Regions from separate parts of the Pseudoxanthomonas suwonensis 11-1 genome, predicted to be linked through region 2. Evidence: predicted binding sites of a transcription regulator. Region 2 holds the regulator's gene; the other holds the start of a gene.
The links. Region 2 encodes HrcA, which represses chaperone genes, less so after heat shock. Its sites were predicted from a motif close to TTNGCACTCNNNNNNNNNGAGTGCNAA; they were not measured.
Positions count from the first base shown of each region.

Region 1 (4,410 bases), 1.2 Mb from region 2:
GCGTGGAGCTGGCCGGCACCCTGGCCGAGATCGCGCGCCATACCCTGCGCGACCAGTTCCGCAACATCAACCCGGCCACCGCGCGCGTGCGCCTGATCGAGGCCGGACCGCGTGTGCTCGCGTCCTTCCCCGAAGACCTGTCGGAGAAGGCTCGGCGCCAGCTGGAGAAACTGGGCGTGGAAGTCAGCACCGGCGTGCCGGTGACCGACATCAATGCCGGCGGCTACCGCCTTGGCGACACCTACGTGCATTCGCGCACCATCGTCTGGGCCGCCGGCGTTGCCGCCTCGCCGCTGGCGCGTTCGCTGGGCGTGCCGCTCGACCGCGCCGGGCGCGTGCCGGTCGAACCGGACCTGTCGGTGCCCGGGCATCCGGAAATCTTCGTCGGCGGCGACCTGGCCGCGGTGGAACAAGCCGACGGTTCGCCGGTGCCGGGCGTGGCGCCGGCGGCCAAGCAGATGGGCCGGCATGTCGCCCGCGCGATCCAGGCGCGGCTGCAGGGCGCGCCGGCGCGGCCGTTCCGCTACCGCGACTTCGGCAACCTGGCCACGATCGGGCGCATGGCCGCGGTGGTCGACATTCACGGCATCCGGCTCTCGGGCGTGCTGGCCTGGTGGTTCTGGCTGGCCGCGCACGTGTTCTTCCTGATCGGCTTCCGCAACCGCCTGGTGGTACTGCTCAACTGGGCCTGGGCCTACTGGAGCTACCAGCGCGCGGCGCGGATCATCCTGGGCCGCGAGCCCGGCAGCGCACGCGACGCGCCGCCACCGCCATAGCGATCCTCAGTTGCGGTCGTCCGGCAGGTGCGCGGCCGGGAGGTGCCAGCCGTGGCGGATCGCCATGTAGCGCAGGCCGAAGCAGACCAGCGCGCCAACCGCCATCGCCGGCGTGCGTGGCAGGTCGAACACGTCGGCCAGCGCGACCACGCCGCCACCAACCAGGGCCGCCACCGCGTACAGCTCGGCCTTGAGCACCACCGGGATGCGCGCCACCAGCACGTCGCGGGCCACGCCACCGCCGATGCCGCTGAGCATGCCCAGCAGGGTCGCGGCGAATGGCGAGAGTCCGTAGTCCAGCGCCTTGCTGGTACCCAGCACCGCGAACAGCGCCAGCCCGGCGCCGTCGAACACCTGCACCGGGTTGCGCATGCGCTCGATGGTCTCGTGGCGGTAGAAGGTCACCACGCCGGCGAGCATGGCCACGGCCAGGTAGCGCCAGTCGGCCAGCGCCGCCGGCGGCTGCGCGCCGATCAGCACGTCGCGCGCCAGGCCGCCGGATACCGCCGCCGCGCAGGACAGGACCAGCACCCCGAACACGTCCAGCCGGTAACGCACCGCGAGGGTGCCGCCGCTGAGGGCGAACACGAAGGTGCCGAGCAGGTCGAACAGCAGCAGGAGCAGGCTCACGGCGCGTCAGGTCCAGGAGGTACGGGGCAAGCATCGCAGCGGGCTGCGGCGGTGTCATGCCGGGGCCACGGGCCGCACAAACAAAACGGCCCGGGAAAACCCGGGCCGTCCGTGACGCGCGCTGGTGGAGGCTTCAGGCCGCCAGCAGCGCGCGCATCTTCTTCATGGCATTCGCCTCGATCTGGCGGATGCGCTCGGCGGAGACGCCGTACTCGTCGGCCAGCTCCTGCAGGGTCACCTTGCTCTCGTCGTCCAGCCAGCGGCGGGCGATGATGTCGCGCGAACGCGCATCCAGGCTGGCGAGGCCGTCGCGCAGCAGGTCGAGCTTGTGGCCCTCGCTGTCCTCGCGCTCCAGCGCCTGCGACGGATCCTCGTCCATCGAGACCAGGTAGGCGGCCGGCGACGGCGGCGCGTGCTCCTCGTCCTCGTCGGCCGGGGCGTCGAAGCCGATGTCGCGACCGGACAGCCGCGACTCCATCTCCAGCACCTCGCGCTCGGACACGTTGAGGTCCTTCGCCACGGCGCTGACCTCGGCGGCGTTCATCCAACCCAGGCGGGTCTTGGCCTTGCGCAGGTTGAAGAACAGCTTGCGCTGGGCCTTGGTCGTGGCGACCTTGACGATGCGCCAGTTCTTGAGGATGAACTCGTGGATCTCGGCGCGGATCCAGTGCACGGCGAAGCTGACCAGGCGCACGCCCAGGTCCGGGTCGAAGCGCTTGACCGCCTTCATCAGGCCGATGTTGCCTTCCTGGATCAGGTCACCCAGCTGCAGTCCGTAGCCGTTGTAGCCGCGGGCCACGTGCACCACGAAGCGCAGGTGCGAGTGCACCAGCTCGCGGGCGGCGTCCAGGTCTTCCTGGTCGCGGTAGCGGCGGGCAAGGGCCTGTTCCTCCTCGACGCTCAGCACCGGGATCTGGTGCACGGCGCCGATGTAGGCCTCCAGCGACCCGAGGGGGCTGGGGACCGGCAGGTTGTTGGCGACGAGCTGGGTGGAACGGATGGTCTGGGTCATGTCTGGCATCTTAGCAATCGGTGGGTTGGACTGCTAACGCCGGATTTGGTTCCCCGGCATTGCGGTAGCGGAACGACCCCTGTTCAGGAAATCGCAAGGAAAACAGCAGCTTGGCACTTGCCCATCCGAGGCGCCTATTGTCGTTGTCGCGCAGGGGCCGCGACAGGCATGTGACCCTCGCGGCCGGCCACGGGTTCCCGGGCCGCCTGGAACTTACTGGCCCGGCAGCGCCGGCAGGTCGAACACCAGCACTTCGGCGTCCTCGCCGGCCCCGATCAAGACCTCGGCCTCGTCCCGGTAGCGCAGGGCATCGCCCGCCCCAAGGCGCTGGCCATTGACCGTGGCCGCGCCGCGGACCAGGTGGACGTAGGCCAGCCGGCCCGGAGCCAGGGCCAGGCGGGCCTGCTCGGAACCGTCGAACAGGCCGGCATACAGCCGGGCGTCCTGGTGCATCTTCAGCGAGCCGTCGGCACCGTCGGGCGAAACCACCAGGCGCAGGCGACCGCGCTTTTCGGCCGGGTCGAAGCGCTTCTGCTCGTAGCCCGGGGTGATCCCGGTGCGCTCGGGCAGGATCCAGATCTGCAGGAAATGGGTGGCACGGTCCGGCTCCGGGTTGAACTCCGAGTGGGTCACGCCGGTGCCGGCGCTCATGCGCTGCACCTCGCCCGGCAGGATCCGCTCGACATTGCCCATCGAATCGCGGTGGGCAAGCGCGCCCTCCAGCACGTAGCTGATGATCTCCATGTCCTGGTGGCCGTGGGTGCCGAAGCCCTGGCCGCCGGCGACCCGGTCCTCGTTGATCACCCGCAGCGGACCCCAGTGCACGTGCTCCGGGTCGAAGTACCCGGCGAAGGAGAAGCTGTGCCATGAATCCAGCCAGCCGTGGTTGGCGTGGCCGCGCTCGGCGGCGGGTCGCTTGGTGATCACAGGGCACCTCCGGGGGTCATGTGGGTGTCGTTCGACCTGTCGGCGCGGTCGCGCCGCCAGGCATCGAAGCTGAAATCGCCGGCGCCCTGCGCTGCCAGCAGCACCAGGCCACCGCCCAGCAGCAGGCTCCAGCCCAGCCAGAGCACCTGCTCTGGTCCGGCCATGTCCAGCAACGCAAGCGCGGGCACCAGGACCAGCGCGGCCAGCAGCAGGGCCGCCGTGCGCGACCAGGCGCCGGCCAGCAGGGCGGCCGACGCCAGCAGCTGCAGGGCCGGCATCAGCAGGGCCAGGCCCGACCCGCCAGCGGCCAGCCGCTCCCAGCCGTCGGCGGCAAGCACCAGCGACAGGGCGATGCGGGCAAGCAGGACATATAGATGGTGCATGGCGACCTCGTGGCGGAACCCAAGGCTGGGTTCCGATGGCCGACAGCATGATTGATAACGCCCGCGCAATAAACAGGCCGTCAGAACACTTATCGTTCTATCTGTACAGCGTGTTCGGCCAGCATGGCCTCCACTTCCGCCCGCGGCGGCAACGACCAGTCCACCGGCGCCTGGCCGCGGCGGGCCAGGTACTCGTTGGCGGCAGTGAAGTGGCCGCAGCCGAAGAAGCCTCGATATGCGGACAGCGGCGAGGGGTGCGGCGCCTTCAGCACCCGGTGCCGGCGCGAGTCGATGATCCGGCCCTTGGCCTGGGCGTAGCTGCCCCAGAGCATGAACACCAGGCCCTCGCGCTCGCGGGCCAGGGTCTCGATGGCGTGGTCGGTGAAGCCTTCCCAGCCCTTGCCCTGGTGGGCGCCGGCCTTGCCCTGCTCGACCGACAGCACCGCGTTGAGCAGCAGCACCCCGCGCCGGGCCCAGGGCAGCAGGCAGCCATGGTCCGGCCGCGGCAGCCCCAGCTCGGTGCCGATCTCCTTGAAGATGTTCTCCAGCGACGGCGGCACCGGCACCCCCGGCAGCACCGAGAAGCACAGGCCATGGGCCTGGCCGGGCCCGTGGTACGGGTCCTGGCCGAGGATCACCACCTTGACCTGGTCGAACGGGGTGGCATCGAAGGCGGCGAACA
Region 1 covers NC_014924.1:3,013,635-3,018,044, forward strand. Annotated here, with positions in the region: gene PSESU_RS13840 (NAD(P)/FAD-dependent oxidoreductase) at 1-776, shown strand, start outside; gene PSESU_RS13845 (trimeric intracellular cation channel family protein) at 783-1,406, opposite strand; gene rpoH (RNA polymerase sigma factor RpoH) at 1,540-2,418, opposite strand; gene PSESU_RS13855 (pirin family protein) at 2,632-3,345, opposite strand; gene PSESU_RS13860 (hypothetical protein) at 3,342-3,728, opposite strand; gene ung (uracil-DNA glycosylase) at 3,818-4,410, opposite strand, start outside.
Region 1: a site for HrcA is predicted at 2,429-2,455, ahead of rpoH (RNA polymerase sigma factor RpoH). Genes of this name have one in related genera too.

Region 2 (4,410 bases):
AGCGGTGAGCGCAGCGGCGGCCTCGCTCCAGCGGGCGCTGGCGCGGGCGATCTCGGCATCCAGCTGCAGCAGGCGGTCGCCGGCGCCGCGCAGCAACTCCAGCTCGGCGGCCACGGCGTCGCGGTGGGCGGCCAGTTCGGCCACCGGCAGGCGATGCTTGCGCGACAGGTCGTGGATGCGGGTGAGCCTGCGCTCCAGCTCCTCGAAGCGGTCCGGGTCCAGGTCCAGGTCGTCGCGGACCCGGCCGAGCAGGGCAAGGGCCTCCTGCAGCTGGACCGAGGCGCCTTCCAGCAGGGTGTCGACCTCGCCTAGGCGCGGCTCGTCGCCGGCGAACCGGGACAGGCCGCCGCGGGCCTGCTGCAGCAGGCTGGCCAGCGACGGGCCTTCGTCGCCGTCGATCCGGGCCAGGGCCTCCTCGCAGGCTGCGATCAGCCCGGCGGCATTGGCCTGGCGGCGATGGGCCAGGTCCAGGGCTTCCAGCGCCGCCGGGTCCAGGTCCTCGCGCTCCAGCTCGGCCAGCTGGTGTTCCAGCCAGCCGATGCGATCGCCGACGTCGCCGCGCGACTGCAGGGCCTCGCGCTCGTCCAGCAGGGACTGCCAGTCCGCGGCCGCCTCGCGCACGGCGGCGCGTTCGGCGTCGTTGCGGGCGTGGGCGTCCAGCAGCGCCAGCTGGCTGGCGCGGGCGAGCAGGGACTGGTGCTCGTGCTGGCCGTGGATCTCCACCAGGAGCCCGGCCAGTTCGCCCAGCTGGGCCAGGGTCACCGGGCGGCCGTTGATCCAGGCCCGGGAGCCGCCATCGGCGCGGATCACCCGGCGCAGCTGGCACTGCTCGTCGTCCTCGTCCAGTTCCTGCTCGCGCAGCCACTGGCGCGCGAGGGCGTTGCCGGACAGGTCGAAGCCAGCGGCCAGCTCGGCGCGCTCGCTGCCGTGGCGGACCACGCCGCTGTCGGCGCGCAGTCCGGACAGGAAGCCGAGGGCGTCCACCAGCAGCGACTTGCCGGCGCCGGTTTCGCCGGAGATCACGGTCATGCCGGGTCCGAACTCCAGTTCCGTGGCGCGGACGACGGCGAAATCCTTCAGGGCGAGATGGGTCAGCATGGGCACATTGTAGGGGTGGCCGTTACCGGCGCGATGCTCGCCGGCGCCGGTCGCGCAGGTTGAGACTGCGCCGCCACGTCCTGCTTGCGGCCCTGCCGCGGCAGGCGCTATCTATGGACCATGGCAACCCCGCTCCAGCCCCACCCGGTCCAGCTCGACCCACGCTCGCGCCAGCTGCTGCGTACCCTGATCGGACGCTACATCCGCGACGGCGAGCCGGTCGGCTCGCAGACCCTGGCCCGGCACTCCGGCCTGGACGTCAGCCCGGCCACGATCCGCAACATCCTTTCCGAGCTGGAGGAGATCGGCCTGCTCAGCTCGCCGCATACCTCCGCCGGGCGGATCCCGACCGCGCAGGGCTACCGGGTGTTCGTCGACAGCCTGCTGCAGGTGCGCTCGCTGGGCGACCACGAGCTGGCCCGGCTGCGCGCCGAACTGACCGCCGGGGCAGGGACCCAGGCCCTGCTGGGCAACGCCTCCGAGCTGCTGTCGGCCATGACCCATTTCGTCGGCGTGGTCAGCGCGCCGCGGCGCAGCCAGTTCGCCTTCCGCCAGATCGACTTCGTGCCGCTGGACGGGCGCCGTGTGCTGGCCATCGTCGTGTTCGCCGACGGCGAGGTGCAGAACCGGGTGGTCGAGCCGCAGCGCACCTTCGGCACCGACGAGCTGGAGCGGGTGGCCAACTACCTCAATACCCACTTCGCTGGTCGGCCGCTGGCGCATATCCGCGCCACCCTGGTCCACGAACTGCGCCAGGCCCGGGACGAGATGGAGCACCTGCTGGAGCATTCGGTCGAGCTGGCCGAGCAGGCACTGGAGCCACCGGGCGACGACATGGTGCTGGCCGGCCAGACCCGGCTGATGGGCCTGCAGGACCTGTCGGACCTGGAGCGGCTGCGCGAGCTGTTCGAGGCCTTCGCCCGCAAGCGCGAGATCCTGCAGCTGCTGGAGCGGACCCAGCGTGCCCCCGGGGTGCGCATCTTCATCGGCGAGGAGACCGGCCTGGCCCCGCTGGACGGGGTCTCGCTGGTCACCGCCCCGTACGGCAGCGGCGGCCAGGTGCTGGGCGTGCTGGGCGTGATCGGCCCGACCCGCATGGCCTACGACCGGGTCATCCCGGTGGTCCAGGCGGCCGCCGACGCACTGGGTGCCGCCCTCCAGGGCCCGGGAAGCGCCTCGCAGCCTTGAATCGGTCCCGGGCGGCCCCCATTGGGGCGGGGATGGGCGGCCGGGAGCGCCGCCACGGAGCCGATTTGCAATGACCGAACACGACACCCAGTCCCCCCAGTCGCAGGATGCCGAGGGCCTCGAGGCCCAGCTGCGCGGGGAGATCGAGGCCCTGCGGGGCGAGATCGAGCAGCTGCGCATGGACTCGCTGCGCGAGCGCGCCGACCTCGAGAACCAGCGCAAGCGCGTTGCCCGCGACATCGAGCAGGCCCGCCGTTTCGCCAACGAGAAGCTGCTGGGCGAGCTGCTGCCGGTGCTCGACAGCCTGGACGCCGGCCTGGCCGCCGCCGGGACCGAGGAGGGCAACCCGCTGCGCGAGGGCCTGGAGCTGACCAAGCGCCAGCTGCTGAAGGTCGCCACCGACAACGGCCTGGTCGTGGTCGATCCGGCCGGCCAGGCGTTCAACCCGGAACACCACCAGGCCATCAGCCAGGCCGATCCGGGCGAGGCCGCCCCGGGCACGGTGCTGCAGGTGTTCCAGAAGGGCTACCTGCTCAACGAGCGCCTGCTGCGTCCGGCGCTGGTGGTGGTCGCCCGCCACGACTGAACGATTGGCTGAATGCGCCTACTTGAATGGCGCCGGCCCACCCCTATCTAGCGATCAATGGCCACGGCAGCACCGGCCACCCATATTCGAGGGAGCAACCAAGCAATGAGCAAGATCATCGGCATCGACCTGGGCACGACCAACTCGTGCGTCGCGATCATGGAAGGCGGCAAGGCCCGCGTGATCGAGAACGCCGAGGGTGATCGCACCACCCCGTCGGTCGTGGCCTACACCAAGGACGGCGAGGTCCTGGTCGGTGCGCCGGCCAAGCGCCAGGCCGTCACCAACCCGAAGAACACCTTCTACGCCGTCAAGCGCCTGATCGGCCGCAAGTTCACCGACGCCGAGGTCCAGAAGGACCTGGGCCTGGTGCCGTACGCGATCCGCCAGCACGACAACGGCGACGCCTGGGTCGAGACCAGCGAGGGCCGCAAGATGGCCCCGCAGGAGATCTCGGCGCAGGTGCTGGAGAAGATGAAGAAGACCGCCGAGGCCTTCCTGGGCGAGACGGTCACCGAGGCGGTCATCACCGTCCCGGCGTACTTCAACGACAGCCAGCGCCAGGCGACCAAGGACGCCGGCCGCATCGCCGGCCTGGACGTCAAGCGCATCATCAACGAGCCGACCGCCGCGGCCCTGGCCTATGGCCTAGACAAGGCCGGCGGCGACCGCAAGATCGTGGTCTACGACCTGGGCGGCGGCACCTTCGACGTGTCGATCATCGAGATCGCCGAGATCGACGGCGAGAAGCAGTTCGAGGTGCTGGCCACCAACGGCGACACCTTCCTCGGCGGCGAGGACTTCGACGCGCGCGTCATCGACTACCTGGTCGAGGAGTTCCAGAAGGACCAGGGCATCGACCTGCGCAAGGACCCGTTGGCCCTGCAGCGCCTGAAGGACGCGGCCGAGCGCGCCAAGATCGAGCTGTCCAGCGCGCAGCAGACCGAGGTCAACCTGCCGTACATCACCGCCGACGCCACCGGTCCGAAGCACCTGGCCATCAAGCTGACCCGGGCCAAGCTCGAGGCGCTGGTGGACGACCTGGTCAAGCGCTCGATCGAGCCGTGCCGCACCGCGCTGAAGGACGCCGGCCTGCGCGCCAGCGACATCGGCGAGGTGATCCTGGTCGGCGGCCAGACCCGCATGCCCAAGGTGCAGCAGGCCGTGGCCGAGTTCTTCGGCAAGGAGCCGCGCAAGGACGTCAACCCGGACGAGGCCGTGGCGCTGGGCGCCGCGATCCAGGGCGGCGTGCTGGCCGGCGACGTCAAGGACGTGCTGCTGCTGGACGTGACCCCGCTGTCGCTGGGCATCGAGACCCTGGGCGGCGTGATGACCAAGATCATCGAGAAGAACACCACGATCCCGACCAAGGCCTCGCAGGTGTTCTCCACCGCCGACGACAACCAGTCGGCCGTGACCGTGCACGTGCTGCAGGGCGAGCGCGAGCAGGCCCGCTACAACAAGTCGCTGGCCAAGTTCGACCTGACCGGCATCGAGCCGGCCCCGCGCGGCATGCCGCAGATCGAGGTCTCGTTCGA
Region 2 covers NC_014924.1:1,829,906-1,834,315, reverse strand. Annotated here, with positions in the region: gene recN (DNA repair protein RecN) at 1-1,098, opposite strand, end outside; gene hrcA (heat-inducible transcriptional repressor HrcA) at 1,219-2,286, shown strand; gene grpE (nucleotide exchange factor GrpE) at 2,357-2,872, shown strand; gene dnaK (molecular chaperone DnaK) at 2,978-4,410, shown strand, end outside.